One region of the Aeribacillus sp. FSL K6-2848 genome, then DNA from elsewhere that is predicted to be linked to it. Evidence: riboswitches for the same ligand, from Rfam matches in the RefSeq annotation. Region 1 holds a riboswitch; each other region holds the start of a gene.

Evidence for each region. A riboswitch is a leader RNA that binds a small molecule or an ion and turns the genes downstream of it on or off. The one in region 1 is predicted to bind S-adenosylmethionine.
Region 2: linked by a shared signal. The riboswitch ahead of NSS70_RS17580 (2,3-diketo-5-methylthiopentyl-1-phosphate enolase) and the one ahead of NSS70_RS06595 (IS110 family transposase) in region 1 are both predicted to bind S-adenosylmethionine.
Region 3: linked by a shared signal. The riboswitch ahead of metK (methionine adenosyltransferase) and the one ahead of NSS70_RS06595 (IS110 family transposase) in region 1 are both predicted to bind S-adenosylmethionine.

Annotation. Positions count from the first base shown of each region.
Region 1 is NZ_JBBOQQ010000001.1:1,311,443-1,318,083, reverse strand. It holds gene NSS70_RS06610 (TAXI family TRAP transporter solute-binding subunit) at 1-421, opposite strand, end outside; gene metC (cystathionine beta-lyase) at 590-1,753, opposite strand; gene NSS70_RS06600 (methionine biosynthesis PLP-dependent protein) at 1,746-2,861, opposite strand; gene NSS70_RS06595 (IS110 family transposase) at 3,249-4,526, opposite strand; SAM riboswitch class I at 4,746-4,883, opposite strand; gene NSS70_RS06590 (IS4 family transposase) at 6,103-6,641, opposite strand, start outside.
Region 2 is NZ_JBBOQQ010000001.1:3,631,337-3,637,977, forward strand. It holds gene NSS70_RS17575 (2-hydroxy-3-keto-5-methylthiopentenyl-1-phosphate phosphatase) at 1-421, opposite strand, end outside; gene NSS70_RS17580 (2,3-diketo-5-methylthiopentyl-1-phosphate enolase) at 418-1,641, opposite strand; SAM riboswitch class I at 1,719-1,824, opposite strand; gene yfkAB (radical SAM/CxCxxxxC motif protein YfkAB) at 1,994-3,115, shown strand; gene NSS70_RS17590 (YfkD famly protein) at 3,173-3,922, opposite strand; gene cax (calcium/proton exchanger) at 4,031-5,086, opposite strand; gene NSS70_RS17600 (hypothetical protein) at 5,484-5,612, shown strand; gene NSS70_RS17605 (hypothetical protein) at 5,821-6,450, shown strand.
Region 3 is NZ_JBBOQQ010000001.1:1,077,528-1,084,168, forward strand. It holds gene pckA (phosphoenolpyruvate carboxykinase (ATP)) at 1-1,163, opposite strand, end outside; SAM riboswitch class I at 1,432-1,623, shown strand; gene metK (methionine adenosyltransferase) at 1,829-3,034, shown strand; gene NSS70_RS05505 (phosphatase PAP2 family protein) at 3,084-3,614, opposite strand; gene NSS70_RS05510 (gamma carbonic anhydrase) at 3,787-4,314, opposite strand; gene NSS70_RS05515 (alpha/beta hydrolase) at 4,383-5,162, shown strand; gene NSS70_RS05520 (tetraprenyl-beta-curcumene synthase family protein) at 5,199-6,278, shown strand.

The DNA.
Region 1 (6,641 bases):
TAATTTGCACCGTCTCCGGATATAAAGTCCCAATTGCTTTAACATTGTCGACTTTATTGTCTTTGAACATCAATTCACCGTTTAATGCATAAGCAGCAATATCAGTTTGCGAGAACGCAATATCAGCTTCACCATTTTTTAGCGCTTGCATATTTTCTGCTGATGCTCCTGAAGATTGTGCATTTGCATTAAAGTCCGTTTCTTCCGAAATAATTTGCGCCATCGATCCGCCGAGCGGGTAATAAGTTCCTCCTGTGCCTCCGGTTAAAATGCTTAACGTCTTGCTTCCTGCCTTTTCCCCGCTTTGATTGGAGCCATCACTTTTGCTGCTTCCTCCTTCGCTGTTATTTCCACACGCAGAAATGATCATTATGAAAAGAAGAGCTGTTAAGAATATAAGTCCGCTTCGCCATTTGATCATTGATACTCCCCCTTTTTAAATTCGTTTGACTTTGGGTGCATTACTATCATATTAAAGAACAAATGAAAAAATGTGGGATAATATGTCAGCTAGATTATCAACATAAAAAAAAGACAGGAATTGTCGGTATTCGACATCTCCCTGTCTTCTATTAAGGTAAGAAAAAATTTATTGATAGGCCAAAACAGTAGAAAGACCAGACTCCAAATCATTTTTTAAGTCTTCAAAATTTTCTAGCCCTACGCTTAATCGAAGAAGACCATCGGTTATCCCTCTTTTGATCCGTTCTTCTTTCGGCATCGCGGCATGGGACATTTTAGCTGGATACGACAAGATCGATTCAACTGCACCAAGGCTGACTGCGAAAACAGGCAGCTGAACATGATCAGCAAGAATCTTGACCGCTTTTTCATCTTCTAGTTCAAACGATAAAACCGCTCCACCGTTGACACTTTGCCGCAAATGAATATCTGACCCTGGGTGATCGTGAAGACCTGGATAGTACACTTTTTTAATGGCAGGGTGCTTTTTCAAAAATTCTGCTAATTGAGAAGCTGTTTTGACGGATTGATCCAGCCGCACATGAAGTGTTTTTAACCCTCTTAATACAAGCCAGCAATCATGCGGGCCGAGAACAGCGCCGAAGGCATTTTGAAGTTTGTAAAGCTCTTCGCCAAGCTTTTCATCTTTCACAACTGCCAATCCTGCCAAACAGTCGCTATGACCTGCCAAAAATTTTGTTGCACTATGTAAAACAATATCGGCCCCTAAATCGAGAGGCCTTTGCAAAGCCGGAGTCATAAATGTATTATCAACAAATGTTAAACAGCCGTTTTCTTTTGCAAGCTGCACAATTGCTCGAATGTCCGTCACTTTTAACAGCGGATTCGAGGGCGTTTCAATGTAAATCACTTTTGTGTTCGGACGTATATTTGCTTTTACGGCATCAAGGTCCGTCATATCGACAAACGTATATTCAATGCCAAAGCGCGATAAAACATCGGCAACGATCCGGTATGTTCCGCCGTACACATCTTCTGTGACCAAAACATGATCACCGGAAGAAAGTAAAAGAAAAGCTGTTGATATAGCGGCCATCCCAGAAGCAAACGCAAAGCCTCTCACTCCGCCTTCCAGTTCGGCAATCGCCTCTTCCAACGCTTTTCGTGTTGGATTTCCTGAACGGCTGTAGTCAAATTCAGGAGATTCATCCAATGTTTGCTGATGAAACGTTGACGCTTGCTGAATCGCCACGCTGACAGCACCAGTTGTCGGGTCAACCTTATGTTTATTATGAATCAATTTTGTTTGAAAGCTCCATTGGTCATGCATTTAGTAAATCCCCTTTCGCAGCTGCTTGCAATGCCTGCTTGAGATCTTCCTTCAAATCCTCCACGCTTTCAATCCCTACAGAAAAACGGAGAAGCCGGTTACATACACCGTTTTGAATTCGGATTTCTTCCGGAATGTCCGCATGTGTTTGGGTAGCTGGATACGTTATAAAGCTTTCTACCCCTCCAAGGCTTTCCGCAAAACAGATTAATTTCAGATTCTGCAAAAACGGGTTGACCCATTCTTCTTTTTTCACACGGAAGGAAAGCATTCCGCCTCTGCCAGGATATAATACATCATCAATTTCAGGAAGCTCTTTTAAATATGCCGCCAGCTCCCTTGCATTTTCCTGATGTTTGGCCATTCTCAATGATAAAGTTTTCATTCCTCTAAGCAGCAGCCACGAATCAAAAGGAGATAATACCGCACCAATTGCATTTTGATGCATGGCTAATTTTTCGCAAATTTCTTTCCCTTTTGCACAGACCAGGCCGGCAAGGACATCGTTGTGACCGCCTAAATATTTCGTTGCGCTGTGAATCACGATATGCGCTCCTTCTTCAATCGGACGCTGCAAAACAGGCGTGTAGAACGTATTGTCAACGATCAGCAGCAAATTGTGCTTCCGGGCCAATTCCGCCAACGAGGAAATCGATGTTTCCTGCATAAGCGGATTAGTGGGCGTTTCTAGAAAAATCGCTTTAGTATTTTCGTTTATTAATGATTCCGTATATTCACGAGACGTAAAATCGTCATAGTGGAAGGAAAGACCGTATTTGCGCCACTCTTCTTCAAACAAGCGGTATGTCCCGCCATATAAATCTTTTGAAACGATCAGTTCATCTCCACTTTTAAATAAAGCCATAATCGTCTGAATCGCTGCCATTCCGGAAGAAAATGCAAATCCTTGATCGGCTCCCTCCAATTTGGCTATGGCGTCCTCGACAAGCTCTCTCGTTGGATTTTTTGTCCGAGTGTAATCATAACCTGTTGATTCACCTATTCCTTTATGCCGGTAGGCTGTGGACAAATAAATGGGGGCGCTTACTGTTCCTGTAAGAGCTTCACTTCGATTTCCTAATTGGGCCAAAACTGTTTCAATATTCATCTTTGACTTTCCTCCCTCTATAAATGTTGATATATCAACGGTTGTAGCCGTTTCAGGGGTGTCAAAAAAATATTTTTCGACAAAGTTCCTAACATTATTTCTTAAATATGTGTATATCTTACATTGACTGGGTACGCTTCGCGGCCACTACTGGTTAAATTTGGTTGTAGTGGGGGAAGCGTATGGGATGCACCGTGGATCTCTGCATCGCTGATGATGACGAACCCTCCCATGTCTCTTGGCATCCTTGCGCCTACATTCCTTCGTTCGGTCTAGTCATCAGGCAGAGGCCGGCTAAGCTCCTTTAGGGACTCAAGGTCGAATGGATGATATCGCGCCAGCTTCTCCGTGTCATCCTTGTTGTCTAGAGAATCGAGACTATAGGCATCAAGCAGCCGTTTCGAGGCCAAAGATGTCCTGCATCATTCGCTTCGCATCGAACGCTTGGTGCTTCGTACATACAGCGTGCAATACCTTCAATAATTTTCCGCATAACACCACAATCGATTGCTTCTTCCGCAACGGATTATCAGGACGTGTCGTGTAATAGTCGTGCAGCTGCCGAAACGCTTCGTTGTGGCGGATCATCGGCATCATCACGCGGAAGAGGAGGGCGCGCAACCGCCTTCTTCCACGCTTGGAGATCCGTTTTTGCCCTTTGTGTTGGCCGGAGGAGTTTTCCCGTAAGGTCAGTCCCGCAAGTTTCAATAATTGGCGCGGATCCTGATAGTGGGAAAAACTCCCGATTTCCGATAACAGTTCCACGATCGTCGCATCCCCTAAGCCCGGAACAGTTTTGAGCCATTCGTATTCCACGGATGTTTGCACAAGTTCTGTCAGTTGCTCATTCAGTGCCTCGATTTCTTTCTCCAATTGGCGGTACCGGCGGACAAGTGTGGCGATTTCGATACGGGCCATCTGTTGTCCTTCCGTTACGCCAATGGAGTGTTGGGCCAGTTCCATCAGCTTCTTCGCTTTCGGCTTTTGTGGCGATTGTAATCCCTCACTTTGCCGGTAAAGGGCCAGCACCTCTTCCAGCTCTTTTCCTGCCAGATCACTCGGAAATGGCGTATATTCCAGCACCGCGAGCGCCATTTTCCCAAATGACGGGAAGACTTGGGAAAACTCCGGAAAATATCGATCAAGCCAGCGAATCATTTGATTTCGAATCGCTCCCCGTTCTTCCACCAATTTGGAGCGAAATGTCGCTCCAACGCGCAGTTCGGCCTCCATCCCTTTCAGAATGCGCGGATAGCTGAATCGGCCGTCTTTCACTAACCGGGCAATGACGAGCGCGTCTTTCGCATCATGCTTGGTTGGAAGGTTATCGTCCAGCTCTTTGGAGCGCTTCACGTGCATCGGGTTTGTCATGACGAGAGGAATGCCCTTCTCGTCAAGAAAGTAAGCGAGATTGAGCCAATAATGTCCCGTTGGCTCGATGCCAACGATCACCTCGGTTTTTCCAAATTCCTTCATGGCTTCCACGATGCACTGGTACAACCATTCCAATCCTTCTCTCGATTGCAGAACGGGAAACGGCTTTTTTAACACCCTTCCTCGCTCATCCACAAAGCAGGCATAATGTTTTTTCTTTGCGATATCCATCCCAACAACCAGCGTTTGATCGGTGACTTGATTAATCTTCTTGTTTGAGATAGAATTCATGTATAGTCCTCCTTGGTATCCAAATTAGGGGTCAATTCGTGCGATTGACACCCCCGAATCATACCAAGAGGGCTTTTTTTATTCAAGTCCCCGAAAAAACTTCTAACAGGAATGCTCCTTTTTTAGTTAGTAAAAATGTGCTGCTTTCATTGCCTGTAGAGGAGGCTTGAAAAATAAAACGCCCTCTTCATAAGAAGAAGGCGTTTATTGTTTGGCTCCTTCTTATCTTCCAAGCATATCTTACGGCAAAATGCTTGCTGGATTTAGCACCTTGGTACAAAGGTTATCATGCCGCCGTCCTTGTACCGGTTGCTGAGACTTCTTCGGGCCAGTTCCCTCCGCCTCTCTCGATAAGAATTCCGATATGAACTTTTGATAGGTATAACTTTACCTCAGTTTTAAAAAAAATTCAAGACGTTTCCTGCCAACAATTCCGATAACTTTGATTTATTTTCAGTAAAACTAAAGAAAAATAAGAACTTTCTTTAAATAATCCGTCGATTCTTGAAATGTTTTTTTGCGAAAGCCAAAAGGGAAATTTTTTTGTATGGATCACCTTTGATCCTCCATCATTTCAATGAAGTGGTTTTATTTTCCCCTGAGGCTTCCCAAATTTTAATAGATTTTAAAATATAAATATTCAATTCGGAAGCTGTCGTATTTTTAAGAAAAATTGTGAACGAGGTGATCTTCTTTAGAGGAATTGGAAAATTTTAAGAGTATTTAATAAACAGTGAATGAAACGATTGAATTGGCAAACTAATCGTTTGATAAATTTTTCGCCAACTTCTGTCAAACGAACCCGTACTCCATAAAGCAACTGAACAGAAAACGAAGATGCGATATTTGTTTTGCAGGTGAAGCTGGGAAGCAAAAAAGATGAACATAAACGTGCCGTTGGAAAATTTGCTGAACATTCTTTACTGATGCGCCTTCTCTTTTTTATCAATATTATGGAAAGGAAAGACTGTTTATGATGCTGTATATAATCAACAGCATACGAACCAATAATTTTCATGACGAGCAAATGATGGGGCAAATCAAAATTATGTGAGAAAACGCTTTCTAAAAACTGGAACATCATCAAAACAATGTGTACGGAATTTATTATGATTATGAAAGCGACTACAGAGGAGATTATTTATTAAGTATTGCAATTGAAGAAAATAATGGGGAAGCTTTTAATTGAAATCCCGAGGAACATGAAAATAAAGTTTTTCAAGTAGATAAAACGGACGAACAAGGCATTTTTAAAACTTGGAGTAAGATTTGGAAGCAAGAAGAAACTGGTTTAAGTAGAGCGTGCTTACACATATGATTTTGAAAAATACGGCCCAAATGGAGAAATTGAAATTCATATAGGCGCTGTCTAATAAGTCGATTTTCCGGCTTATAGACGCCCCTTTAATGTTTTAGAAATGTTGATATATCATTAGCATTGCATAAATATAGTTAGAATTTTCTGTTAATTATTTTTTGTGAATTTGTGCCAAAAAGACAAAACCTAAAGAAAGGTGGCACTGCCCATTTGGTAAATATATACAGTTAAACCAGAGCGACAACGACAAAAGGGAGATTATGGACTGGCTCGCCCATCAAATTTTCGCAACCAAACATAAGCTGGTTTCCACAGAGCTCTCTTTAACCAACGAGTAATTCGAAGTAGGGATTTCTTACTTTTCATCTCCAATTGAATGAGAACATGTAAGCAATACGTGATCAGGGCTAAGAAAATTTGATTTTGAATAGCTGTTTCACTCATTCCATAAAAGTGCTTAATTTCTACGTGTTGCTTGAGCCATTTGAAAAAGAGTTCAATAGCCCAGCGAGATCGGTAAATATCACTTATCTCTTCTGGTTTTAAATCAAATCGGTTGGTGATGAAACGAAGTAAGTTCCCTTTTGTGTCCATAACTTCTAGTAGACGAAAGACATTTTCAGTACGATTTTGTGTGGTACCAATGTAGACCATTTTATCGGATAGAACGTGACAATCATCAGGAAGTGAAAATGTATAGACTTCACGAATGACTGCGTTTTTCTTCAGTCTTGAAACGAAGAAATAGCCATCATCTGTCATCCGATCAAAACGTTCATAGTCCACATAACCGCGGT
Region 2 (6,641 bases), 2.3 Mb from region 1:
GACATTTTTCATCACACGTATAAGGCCAATGAATGGTGATCGTTTCTCCGCTAAAATCCGCTTTATTGCAAAACAGTGCGGTAATAGAATCAAAAGGCTGCAACAGCGGTTTAATAAAAAAATCGATTCCGCCGCTGACAATGTATAAAGGAATGTTCATGTTTTTCGCATAATGAACAAAGTCGCGAAATCCTTCCCTTATTTCTGCAGTTTCTAAAATATAGTGAATGATGTCACCCTTTAAAGAAGATGGAAGAAGTGCAAACATCTTGCCGACTCCTTCCTGAATACTAATCGACTGGGAAAGGACGCCATCCTTCAATTGCTCCCACTCTTTTGGAGCGAAACGCTTCATGATGCTAACGATGTTATCTTTTTTTGTCACCGTTCCATCAAAATCACAAAATATTACTGGCTTCAATTGGACGGTGCCTCCTTCCATCCCCAGAGCCGAATTGCTTTTTGTAATTCTATGTCTTCAGCTGCTTCATTAAGGGGAACACCCCGGGAAACAGCGTCAACTGCCTGACGGAAAGCTTTTCCTCCGCCTTTAGCACCTTGCGGGTGACCGTGAACACCGCCTCCTGCATTAATGACGCAATCTTTTCCAAAATCATGAATTAAAATGGGAACAAGACCCGGGTGAATGCCAGCAGATGGAACAGGAAAAACTGGTTTTAAAACTGATTCCTTCACCAATTCTTCTTTCACTTTTAAAACTTTGTCACGCTCCAATGCAACGCTGCCATATGGTGAAGGGAACAACGAAAAATCTGCTCCAGCAATTCTTATCAATTTTCCAAGCAATAAGGAATGAGAGAGCCCATATTTTTCGGATGAAGTAAACGATCCGCTAAACGCCGGATGAGCCATAATTGGGAGGGCGATTTCATCATCTTCCCTTAATGCTTGCAGCACATCGAGGCCATATGTAAAAACATTAAATAGCAAAATATCGGCACCTAATTCTTTTGCTTTTCTTGCCTTATCTTTCAATTCAAATGTTTTTCCCGTCAAATTGACCGCATACAAAGTTCGGTGCCCTTTTTCTTGATACACGTTATCAAGAACTTTTTTGCCTTCCTTTATTCTTGTTTCAAATGATGTGAGCGAATTTTCAAAAAGTATTTCGTCATCCTTTACTAAGTCGACGCCCCCGAGAGCCTGCTCCCGCAATTGGGCAAGAAGGTAATCCATATCACGTCCAATTACACCTTTAAAGATGCTCATCACTAACGGTCTGTCGTAAACGCCAAGTTTTTCTCGTAACCCCTGAATTCCAAATCGAGGACCTGGAAAATACCGAAAGATCTCATCGTCAAACTGCAAATCTAGTAATTTTATTTCTCCATCTAGTGATAATTTTCCAAAAGTTGTCGTTAAGATGGCAGGAATGTCTTTAGAAAAGTTTTCTCCCGGAAAGCGAATGTGAAGCTGTGCAATCGTTTTGCCGGAGGATGGATCCTCGCCTGTTTCTTTTATTTCAACCACTTGTCCTTTATGCTTTTTTAACTGCTCTTGCACTAAAAGAGGAAGGTCAGTCCACGAACCTACCGTTAATCCAAGAGCAATGCCTTCTGCTTTTTTTTCTAAATCTTCTCGTTTCGCAATGATTTGGTATACTGCTGTTACGTGACCCATTTTTTCAATCCTCTTCATTAAATATTGTTATATAAATAAAACCTCTTCAATAAGAAGAGGTTTTTTGTCAAAACAACTTCTTATCTTTCAACATCTCTGTTGGGAGAATTAGCACCGTGCTCATCATATGAGTCGGTTGCCGGGCTTCATTGGGCTCATCCCTCCACCTGCTCTTGATAAGAGTTTTATTATTAACTTTATAATTCTTATTCATTTACTTGGATTATGCCACTATCCTTCCACCCTGTCAACACTTTTTTACATCATATTCGATTCAAATTCGCTTACATTTTTCTGATGGCATGCTACAATTATTTAATGGTGCAGTTTAATTAAAGGAGAAATGATTTTTATGGAAACTTATACAACCCTCAAAAAGATTACTCCTTCCTATGATCCTTGGGAAGCTTATTTAGATATGAAGGAATACGGTGAATTAACATTATCAAATATAGAATTTACCACCACCACAATCTGCAATATGCGATGTGAGCATTGCGCTGTAGGATACACTTTATCTCCGAAAGATCCGGAAGGGCTGCCGCTCGATTTACTTTTAAAAAGGCTAGACGAAGTGCCGACATTGCGATCCCTTTCGATTACCGGCGGGGAGCCGATGCTTTCGATAAAATCTGTGGAAAATTATGTCGTTCCCATTTTAAAATACGCACATGAACGCGGGATACGAACCCAAATCAATTCCAATTTAACATTGGACTTGAAACGCTATGAAAAAATTATCCCGTATTTAGATGTTTTGCATATTTCCCATAACTGGGGAACAGTCGATGATTTTGTTGAAGCCGGATTTGCAATGATGAAAAAGAAGCCTCCATATAAAGAACGTGCAAAATATTTTGAACGAATCATTGAAAACTCTAGAGCTCTGGCTGAAGCGGGAGTAATTGTTTCAGCGGAGACGATGCTGAATAAACGGACGGTTCCTCATCTTGAAAAAATCCATAGACAAATTGTAGACGAAATGAAATGTCAACGCCATGAGGTGCATCCAATGTATCCAAGTGATTTCGCTAGCAATCTTGAAACGCTCAGCTTGGATGAGATACGCGAAGCAATTCATAAGCTTTTGGATATCCGCGACGAATCAGTGTGGATGCTGTTTGGAACACTCCCGTTTTACGCTTGCAGCGACAATGAGGAAGATTTAGCATTGCTGAAGCGATTGAGAGAAAGCAAAAACGTGACTGTTCGAAATGACCCTGACGGCAGATCCCGTCTCAATGTCAATATTTTTACAGGGGACATTATTGTGACAGATTTCGGCGATGTACCGCCGCTTGGAAACATCAAAAAAGATACTCTTTTATCAGCCTATGAAAAATGGATGCAATCCCCGATTGCCCAACAGCTGAATTGCCATTGTCCAAACGTAGCGTGTCTTGGACCGAATCTTTTAGTGAAAAATAGTTATTACCGAGACTTAGATTTTACAAAAAGAAAAGCGCGCATATAAATAAAAGGGCTTGGGCTTCTTTCGGCAATATATTTGCCTTTCGCCCGCCCTTTTCTATTATCTAGGCTGATTGGTAATAAGAAAGTGGAAGGATGCCCGATCCTGCACAGGAATCCATGCTCCAATGCCTTGTTGCGTAACATTTTTGACAACAATTTGCTTCTTGCTTCCCTTTAACATTAAATACACTTCTCCGTAAGTGACTTTTCCTTTTTCGTTGACAGCGGGAACGTATGCGTATAAATACCCCATTTTTTTCGGCGGGATATTATATACTTGATTTTTTTTCGTCCCGAAGCCGACAATTGTTTCAAATGCTAGCGGCATTTTCGATTTCTTTGCCGCCTTCATCAGCATCATTTTTTTGACATCTTTATGATCAGAAATTCTAGCGGTTAATCCTCCTTTAACCCGTTTTTGCGCCTCCTGTTTATAGCTAATTTGAACGGGCGACTTACCGCCTCGATTGTCAAAAAAGTTTGTATTGATTTTTTGATACTCCCAATTGACTGTTGTTTCCTCAGATTCATAATTCAATGCCCACCGTCCCAAGTAAATGGCGGCTCTATATCCTATGGCGGTTGGAGAAGGTGTAATGGAAGACTCATTTAACATTTTAATTAAAACAGGATTTTCAATCGGGACGTTGGATGTTTTGATTAACTCTTTTGTTAATTCACTTGGCTGTAAATAAGGAAGATTTTGACTCGGATTTGGATACGTATTTTCTTTTGAAATATCCATCACCGATTTGGGGATAGTTGGTGCTTCAGCGAAGCTTAAGCTTGAAAAAACCGATGCAAGCATGACTGAAATAAATAACGTCATTAGCTGTTTCATGTGGTTATCTCCTTTCAAGTAGCCTTTGCTTGTAGTTTTTTCAAGCTATTTGTATTTTATCCGCAAAATATCTTCCTATAATAGATAGAAGCCTATCCCCATGATGACATAAGCAGCAAGCAAAGTAGCCCCTTCAAACCAGTTCGTATCGCCGTCATTGGAAATTACAATCATGAGCAGTACTCCTGTCGCCATGGCAATCAACTCAGGAAGTGTAAAGACGAGCGGCATTTTTTCTGAAAACAGAAGCGAAATTAATACAAGCAAAGGCGCAACAAACATGGCAATCTGCAAGGTTGATCCGATGGCGATTTCAACCGCTACATCCATTTTATTTTTGTAAGCCATAATAATCGCAGACGCATGCTCCGCTGCATTTCCAACAATGGCAACGACAATTACCCCAATAAATAATTCACTCCAGCCAAGTTCATGTGCGACCGTTTCAAACGTATGTACAAGATTTTCCGAAACATATGCAACCGCAATTGTTGCCAAAAACAAAATGATGGTTGCGATCTTGCCAGACCATTCCGGGCTTTCGTGTTCTTCGATCTGCTCCTCTTTTTTCTGATAAACTCCCCGATGGGTTACCAATTTAAAAAACAACGCGGCTAAATAGAGCCCGATCATAATGATGGAAATGCCAATGCTTAACGTCAATGTGTCCGTATCATTCATTGTTTGTGCAAACACTTCTGGAATGACAAAGGCAACAATGACCGCAAACATTAACAATCCAGAATTATGTCTTGCGTCGTATTCATTAAACTTCTGCCGCTTGTACTTTAATCCACCAACAAAAAACGATAAACCTGCAACAAGCAGCAAGTTGCCGATTACAGAACCTGTGAGAGATGCTAAAACAACTGAAATTAAACCTGCTTTTAACGCAAAGATTGAAATAATGAGCTCAACAGCGTTCCCAAAAGTCGCATTCAACAGTCCGCCAATTCGTGGACCTGCCACAATCGCCAAGCTTTCTGTCGCTCTTCCCATAAAACTGGCAAGTCCGATAATCGTTAAACAATAAATTGCAAATAGAAGCAGTGCATTCCAATGCATCAAACTGCCAATAACGGACAACGGCAATCCAACAACAACCAAGATCGATAATATACGATTGAACATAAAGCTCACCACCCATATTTAGCAATAATTTTCCCGAAAACTTTGCTTACTTATTTTAACAAAAGTTGTTTAAAATAAACACTTCCTTCTAAAAAAGGCCGTTTACAATTATGGAAAAAATTTGTCCGTAAAAATTATTTTTATTCTGACATAAGCAATATATTTTGACAAATCGAGCATTTTGCAAAGAGTCAGTCAAGACTTTGTGGGAACTTTTTTGATTCGCTGAAAACAGATGTAAGTCATAGGTTAGCGAACCATTTTTTTGAATTTCATCTGTAAGCGCTTTGGGACTATCATCCCTTGCCATGACAGACCGATATGTATACCTTTTTTTACCATCCCTTGAATTCAGACAGGGCATGATAGATCGGCGTCCCGGACGATTGCTGTAAATATGGAAAAATTAGAAAAGGCCATTCAAAAGATTACAAATGAGATGAGACGTTGCAAAGAAGCGGGTTTTGTAGATGGTATTCCATTTTGGGAACAAGCGTTAAGTAAGCTACTGAAAGAGAAAAAATAAAGGTCACTTATCCATTAAGGCATTGTAATTAGTTTCTTTCTTTTAAGGATTTTCGAGTTTGTTGGTATTTAGTCTACCAGTAATAAAGTTCTAGAATACTTTATTTAATGGTATTTTTATACCAAAAAATGAAATATGTGGAACTATATTGATAAAATTAACGTCTATAAGTGTGATAGAAATTAATATACTAAGGAGGTAATTTAATATGCGTAAAAAAATTTTACTTGGGGCTTTAAGTTTATCTTTGTTAGGAAGTACATTACCATCATACTCAGCGTTTGCGGCAGAAAAACAAGATACATTAAACGTCTATTCTCAAGGATATAATGTATCGTTATCAGAAAATCTTATTCAAACAGCTGATCAATATGTTGTTGTCGAAGAAAATAAATTTGTATTGAAAGATGAGAAAAAGTTAAAGGAGATTCTTTCTGAAAGAGATTTTGAGATTGTTAACAATTTAGTATCTCAAGCTAATAATAATTTAGAGACCATCAGTGGAGCTAATACAGCGGTAGTAGGAAATAGTGTTGTTGTAATGCCTAAAGACGTTTCAGCTAAAACTATTAGTTACGCTAAAGCTTCTGAAGGAAAAAGAGCAATTAAATTTCATTGGTGGGGAATCGAACTGTGGTTGACTAAGACTGATGTTCGAGCCATAGTAAAAGGTGGAATTTCTGGTGGTGCAGCATATCTAGGTAGTATATTTGGAATAGCTGGCGCAGTTGCAGGAGCTGTTGTAGGAGCCATAATATCTGAGTATATAACAGGTGTCCCGATTTATGTTAAATATACTTATGGTAATAAATATCCTCCTATTGTCTTACCTCAATAAAAAGGGTTGAAAATTATGAAAAAAGCTATTATATCTGCAATTTTTGCAGGATTAGTCGTTTTAATAGGTGAGTATATATTCACAAATAGCTTAATTAAGTTATCGGTTCAAATACCCGTGTTATTAATTGGTATTGTGCTGATATATAGGCTACTGGGAAAATAGATTGATACACATTTTCGCTGTATAAA
Region 3 (6,641 bases), 230 kb from region 1:
TTAGGGGAAGTAATACCCCTTTCCGTTCCAGCAAGCTTGCTCGTATAACCGCTTAAGAAATGATACATAGCCTGTTCTTTCGTTAATTTGCTTATTGGCGGTAGAACACCGAACGCATCAGCTGTTAAAAAAATAATTGTGTTAGGGTGACCCGCAATGCTCGGTTTAGCAATATTGTCAATCGCTTCAATTGGATAAGCCGCACGGGTGTTTTCTGTTAATAAGGAGTTGTCATAATCAGGAATTCGTGTCGATTCATCAACCACAACGTTTTCCAAAACGGAACCGAATCGAATCGCGTTATAAATTTGAGGTTCTTTTTCTTCAGACAAACCGATGCATTTTGCATAACAGCCGCCTTCAATATTAAAAATACCAGATGAAGACCAGCCGTGTTCATCATCACCAATTAATCGGCGTTTTGGATCGGCGGAAAGTGTTGTTTTGCCTGTTCCCGATAAACCGAAAAAGAGCGCGACATCGCCTTCTTGACCGACATTGGCGGAGCAGTGCATTGAAAATATATCTCTTTCTGGAAGCAGGAAGTTCATGACGGAAAAGATAGACTTTTTCATCTCGCCTGCATATTCAGTTCCGCCGATCAGGATTATTCTCTTTTCAAAAGAAATAATGATAAATGCTTCTGAGTTCGTTCCATCCACAGCTGGATCTGCTTTAAAGGAAGGAGCGGAAACAATCGTAAACGGATTTTTATGCTCCTTTAAATCGTCTTGGCTTTTCGGACGGATAAACAGTTGGCGAGCAAATAAATTTTGCCACGCCAATTCATTGACCACTTGAATTGGAAGACGATATTTTTTGTCAGCTCCGGCAAATCCGTTAAAAACATAAATTTCATCTCTATTTTTTAAATATTGTATGACTTTTAAGTACAGTTTTTCAAAAACTTCTGATGAAATTGGCTTGTTGACGGGTCCCCAATCAATTAAATGCTTGACAGAATCTTCTTCAACGATGAATTTATCTTCTGGTGACCGGCCGGTATATTTGCCTGTTGTAACCGAAACTGCACCTGTATTTGTTAAAAAACCTTCTTTCCTAGCTAAAACTTTTTCTACAAGTCGTGCGACTGGTAAATTATGATATGCATTTGGTCCGCTGATCAACGAAGCTAATTCATTTGATACATCTACAATATTCATATACATACCATCCTTTTTTTGCATATTTGAAATGGTTTTATAGAAATAGTATAACACATTCGAAAAAATAATCCATCCTATTTATCGATTTTTGAAAATAATGTTTTTACTATATATTTTGCCTTCATTTTTGGGCATCATACGAATCATGATTGATCAGCTGATCCTGAAATAATGGATATCAGATGATTTGGAAAATTACAGAGAAGCTTTATTTATTGTTGACAAGTACTTTTTTGCTCCTGTATGATATACATTTGAACGGATACTCTTATCCCGAGTTGGCGGAGGGACAGGCCCTATGAAGCCCAGCAACCGGCTCGTTGAAAGAAGACAGTAGAATATGGCTTTCAAAATCGCGGTATTCTATGGACATACAACATGATGCGAAAGAATTCCATATTCATAGACGAGCAATGGTGCTAACCTGATGCAAGGTTATATCCTTGAACGATAAGAGTGAAAGGCAATGATGTTTATAACAACCTTTCCTCTGGCAGGGAAGGTTTTTTCTATGTATAAGAGAAATCTCGTTTAGCCAAGTTTTTCTTATCGTACGCAATTTTGATATGTATACAATAGTGGCGAGGGAATGAGTTCCGTGTCAATGTCAAGGAGTGTAGCACTCCATAAACATCATTTTAAGTTTGAGGAGGATGCAGTAAATGACAAAAAAGCGCCGTCTGTTTACATCTGAATCCGTAACGGAAGGGCATCCGGACAAAATTTGCGACCAAATTTCAGATGCGATTTTAGATGCCATTTTAGAAAAAGATCCGAACGCACGTGTAGCTTGCGAAACATCTGTCACAACCGGACTTGTATTAGTCAGTGGAGAAATTACGACAAGCACGTATGTGGATATACCAAAAATTGTGCGAGAAACGGTCAAAGAGATCGGCTATACGAGAGCTAAATACGGTTTTGATGCTGAAACTTGTGCTGTTTTAACATCAATTGATGAGCAATCACCCGATATTGCTGCAGGGGTGGATAAAGCTTTAGAAGCGCGAGAAGGACAAATGACTGATGAAGAAATTGAAGCGATTGGCGCTGGAGATCAAGGGTTAATGTTCGGTTTTGCATGCAATGAAACGAAGGAATTAATGCCTCTCCCGATTTCCATTGCCCATAAGCTTTCACGCCGGCTTACAGAAGTTAGAAAAAGCGAAGAAATTCCTTATTTGCGTCCGGACGGAAAGACGCAAGTTACGGTAGAATATGATGAAAATGAACAGCCGGTTAGAATTGACACAATTGTCATATCGACTCAACACCATCCGGAGGCAACTTTAGAACAAATTAAGCAGGATATTAAAGAAAAAGTAATTGATCTGGTTGTTCCAAAAGAACTGATCGATGAAGAAACAAAATATTTCATCAACCCTACCGGACGTTTCGTTATTGGCGGACCACAAGGAGATGCAGGATTAACGGGACGAAAAATCATTGTCGATACTTACGGAGGCTATGCGCGCCATGGCGGAGGAGCTTTCTCAGGAAAAGATCCGACGAAGGTAGACCGATCTGCAGCTTATGCGGCTCGTTATGTAGCGAAAAATATTGTCGCAGCCGGACTTGCAGACAAATGCGAGGTTCAGCTGGCCTATGCAATTGGTGTAGCGAAACCTGTCTCTATTTCTGTTGATACGTTCGGTACTGGCAAAGTAAGCGAAGATGTTTTAGTTGAATTAATTCGCAATAACTTTGATTTGCGCCCAGCTGGCATTATAAAAATGCTTGACTTGCGCCGCCCGATTTACAAACAGACAGCTGCTTACGGTCATTTCGGACGCAACGATCTAGATTTGCCATGGGAACGCACAGATAAAGCGGAAGCTTTGCGCGAACAAGCTCATCAATATTTGTAAAATAAAAAAGGTGTCCAATGCGATGCATGCATTAGACACCTTTTTGCTTTTACGGTCCGAATGCGACAAAACAGATGGTGCCTGCTGAAGCTCCTAGAACTATTCCCGCCAGCACATCTGAAGGGTAGTGTAGGCCAAGAAAAATTCTTGATAGTGCCACACTGAATGCGAGAGGAAGCAAAATCCATGTTAAGGCTGGAAAAAAGAGCAAAAATGGTGTTGCCACTGAAAATACAGCTGTCGTATGTCCAGAAGGAAATGAATGGTCAGTTAACGGATTTTCTAACACTTTTGTTTCAAATAATGTAAGATAAGGCCGTCTGCGTGGATAAATTCTTTTCACAATGAAAACCGGAATATGACTGAAAAAAAGAGCAGCTGAACTTGCCAAGGCAACAGTTTTTACAGGTTCATTAAAAAATAACATCAGCATTAAACATGTTGCAATTGAAAAAACAGCCCCTCCTAAATGAGTAATATACCGAAAATAAACATTCAGTCCTTTTCGTTCAAAATGCGAATTAATCAGTTTGAACAACTTGCACTCAAATTGGTAAAGCTGATTCAGCAGTCTGCCCATGTTAAAGTTCCTCTTTTCAAAAAGCAAAAATTCTTATAAAAAATTTTCTCTCATATTTATGTAAACTTCAACAAATCTAATAAAAATTTTACAAAATTTTAAAAATACATGAAGCTGCCCGGTAAAGAATGACATTTGAAAGAGAAAGTTTTAAAATGTTTTTATAAGCAATTTATATGTTGTTCATACGAGCAATATTTTTATAATATTGAGCTTTTTCGATATACTCGCGACGGATGCGTTCCATATCTTGAAGATCTTCTTCTGTTAATTCTCTAATCACTTTGGCGGGTCTTCCGAATGCTAAAGTTTTCTCAGGTATCTTTTTGCCTGGCGGGACAAGACTGCCTGCACCGATAAAAGCGCCTTTTCCGATTTCTGCTCCATCCAGAATAATCGAACCCATTCCAATTAGAGCTCCTTTCCGCACAATCGCACTATGGAGCAGAACTTGATGGCCGACGGTTACATCATCTTCAATAATTAACGGTTTATTTGGGCTCTGGTGCAGACAGCATTGGTCTTGAATATTGACCCGATTTCCAATAATAGTTGGGGCGACGTCACCGCGGATAACCGTCTGAAACCAAATGCTTGATTCATCTCCTATTTGAACATCGCCGGTGATTGTGACAAAATCAGCTATATAAGCCGAATCGCTAATTATAGGTTTTTTGTCTTTATATGGATAAATAACCATGGGAACCATCCTTTTCTTTTTTTCATATTATAACAAATTTTCCGTCATGTTCGGAAAGGAGTTAATTTATGTGGAAATGGGTAAGTTCTAGTCCTAAAGCTGCGATTGTCATCATTCATGGAGCTTTAGAACATCATGGACGTTACAAATGGCTGATAAAAAAGTGGCAAACAAACGGGTACCATGTTGTCATGGGGGATTTGCCAGGACAAGGAAATTCATCCTCCAGACGGGGACATGTCCAATCGTTTGATGAATATATTGATGAAGTTGACCGTTGGATCAGGGAGGCTCAATCTTTCCAATTGCCGCTTTTTTTGCTGGGGCATAGCATGGGCGGTTTAATAGCCATACGTACGCTGCAGAGAAATAAAATTCCGTTAAACGGGGTCATTTTATCTTCGCCATGTTTAGGAATTTTGCAAAAACCGAGTAAAGCGCTCGATCTTTTGGCAAAAGGATTAAATATTTTCGCGCCTAGGGTACGCTTTGATTCCGGTTTGACAGTTGAGATGGCAACGAGAAATAAGGAAATTCAAGACATAAACAGAAACGACTCCCTTTACGTAAGAAAAGTTTCTGTGCGCTGGTACAGAGAGCTTCTTCATGCCATTGAACTAGCATTTCAGCAGCTTCCGCAGTTTCCAGATGTCCCTCTTTTCGTCATGCAGGGAGGAGAAGACAAAATTGTTGATAAATCAGCAGTTCAAAAATGGTATAGTCAGTTGAATCTCACGGAAAAGAGCTATAAAGAATGGGAAGGACTATATCACGAAATTTTTAATGAACCGGAAAGAGAACTTGTTTTTCAAGATGCGTTGAGATTTACAGAAAGCCATTTAACATAAACACTGGAATTTTACAATGAAGAGGTGAGTTGATCTTTGAGTATACCTGAACACCCTATCAGCCTTATGTCAAGAGTTTATAGGGAAATTCTTCCGACCGTCCATTATTACTTAGATGGGTGGAAAAAAAAGGCTGAGGAAATACCGAATCCTGAATTGAGAAAGCAGGCGCTTGCAAGCATAAATACGAAGGCATTTCATTGCGAAGGAGGAAGCATTTTAGCGCTTTTGTCGAACTCTCATATAGAGGAATGCATAGAGTTTATCGTTGCTTATCAAACGATTAGCGATTACTTGGATAATTTATGCGACAGAAGCACTTCTTTTGATCCGGAAGATTTCCGCATGCTGCACCAATCAATGAAGGATGCGCTGTCGATTCATGCAGAATTAAAAAATTACTACCAATTTCGTGAGGACCAAGATGACGGCGGATATTTAAAAGAGCTTGTCATGACATGCCAAAGAATGCTGAGCCAATTGGAGAACTATCCGGTTATAGCTGGCTATTTGATGGAGCTTTGCGAATATTATTGTGAACTGCAAGTACATAAGCATGTAATAGAAGAGGAAAGAGTGCCAAGGCTAGTACAGTGGTTCGAACAATATAAATCTTCCCTCCCGGATATGCGGTGGTATGAATTTTCTGCCTGCGCTGGATCGACATTGGGCATTTTTTGTTTAGTCGCCTATGCATTTCAGCCCAGCTTTAACGAAGCGATTGCCAAAAAAATTAAAGATGGTTACTTTCCATATGTGCAAGGGCTTCACATTTTATTGGATTACTTTATTGATCAAGAGGAGGATCAATTGGAGGGCGATTTAAATTTTTGCAGTTTTTATGAAAGCACATCAGAAATGATGGAACGATTAGCTCATTTTGTACATGAAGCGGACAAAAATTTAAAAGGTATTCCGAACGAAAATTTTCATAAATTAATTAACCGCGGATTGCTCGGCATTTATTTATCTGATGACAAAGTATTAGTACATAAAGATTTAGGAAAGCTGGCTAAAAAATTAATAAAAAAAGGAGGAACAACCTCCGTTTTCTTTTATGTGAATGCTAGGGCATATCGAACGTTCCGAAAATGGAATTTGATTAAATCTTCTTGATGGATAAAGCTAGCCGGGATATTATTCCCGGCTATTTTGCTTGTGCGCCCGGCATGGGTGTAATCTATAGGGTGAAAGTCCCGAGCTGCGAAGGCAGAAGTAGCAGTTAGCTTAACGCAAGGGTGTCCGTGGTGACGCGGAATCTGAAGGAAGCGAGCGGCAAACTTTGGGTCTCTCGGAACACGAACTTCATATGAGGCTAGGTATCACTGGGTGAGTTTGCAAGACAAAACAAAGCCCTTTCTGCCGAAGGTGATACAGAGTAAATGAAGCAGATGGATGGAAGGAAAGATTACACTCTTACCCGGGGAGGTCTGGCTGGCACGCCAAGTAACCTTGGTAACCTATCTAGTGATAGATAGC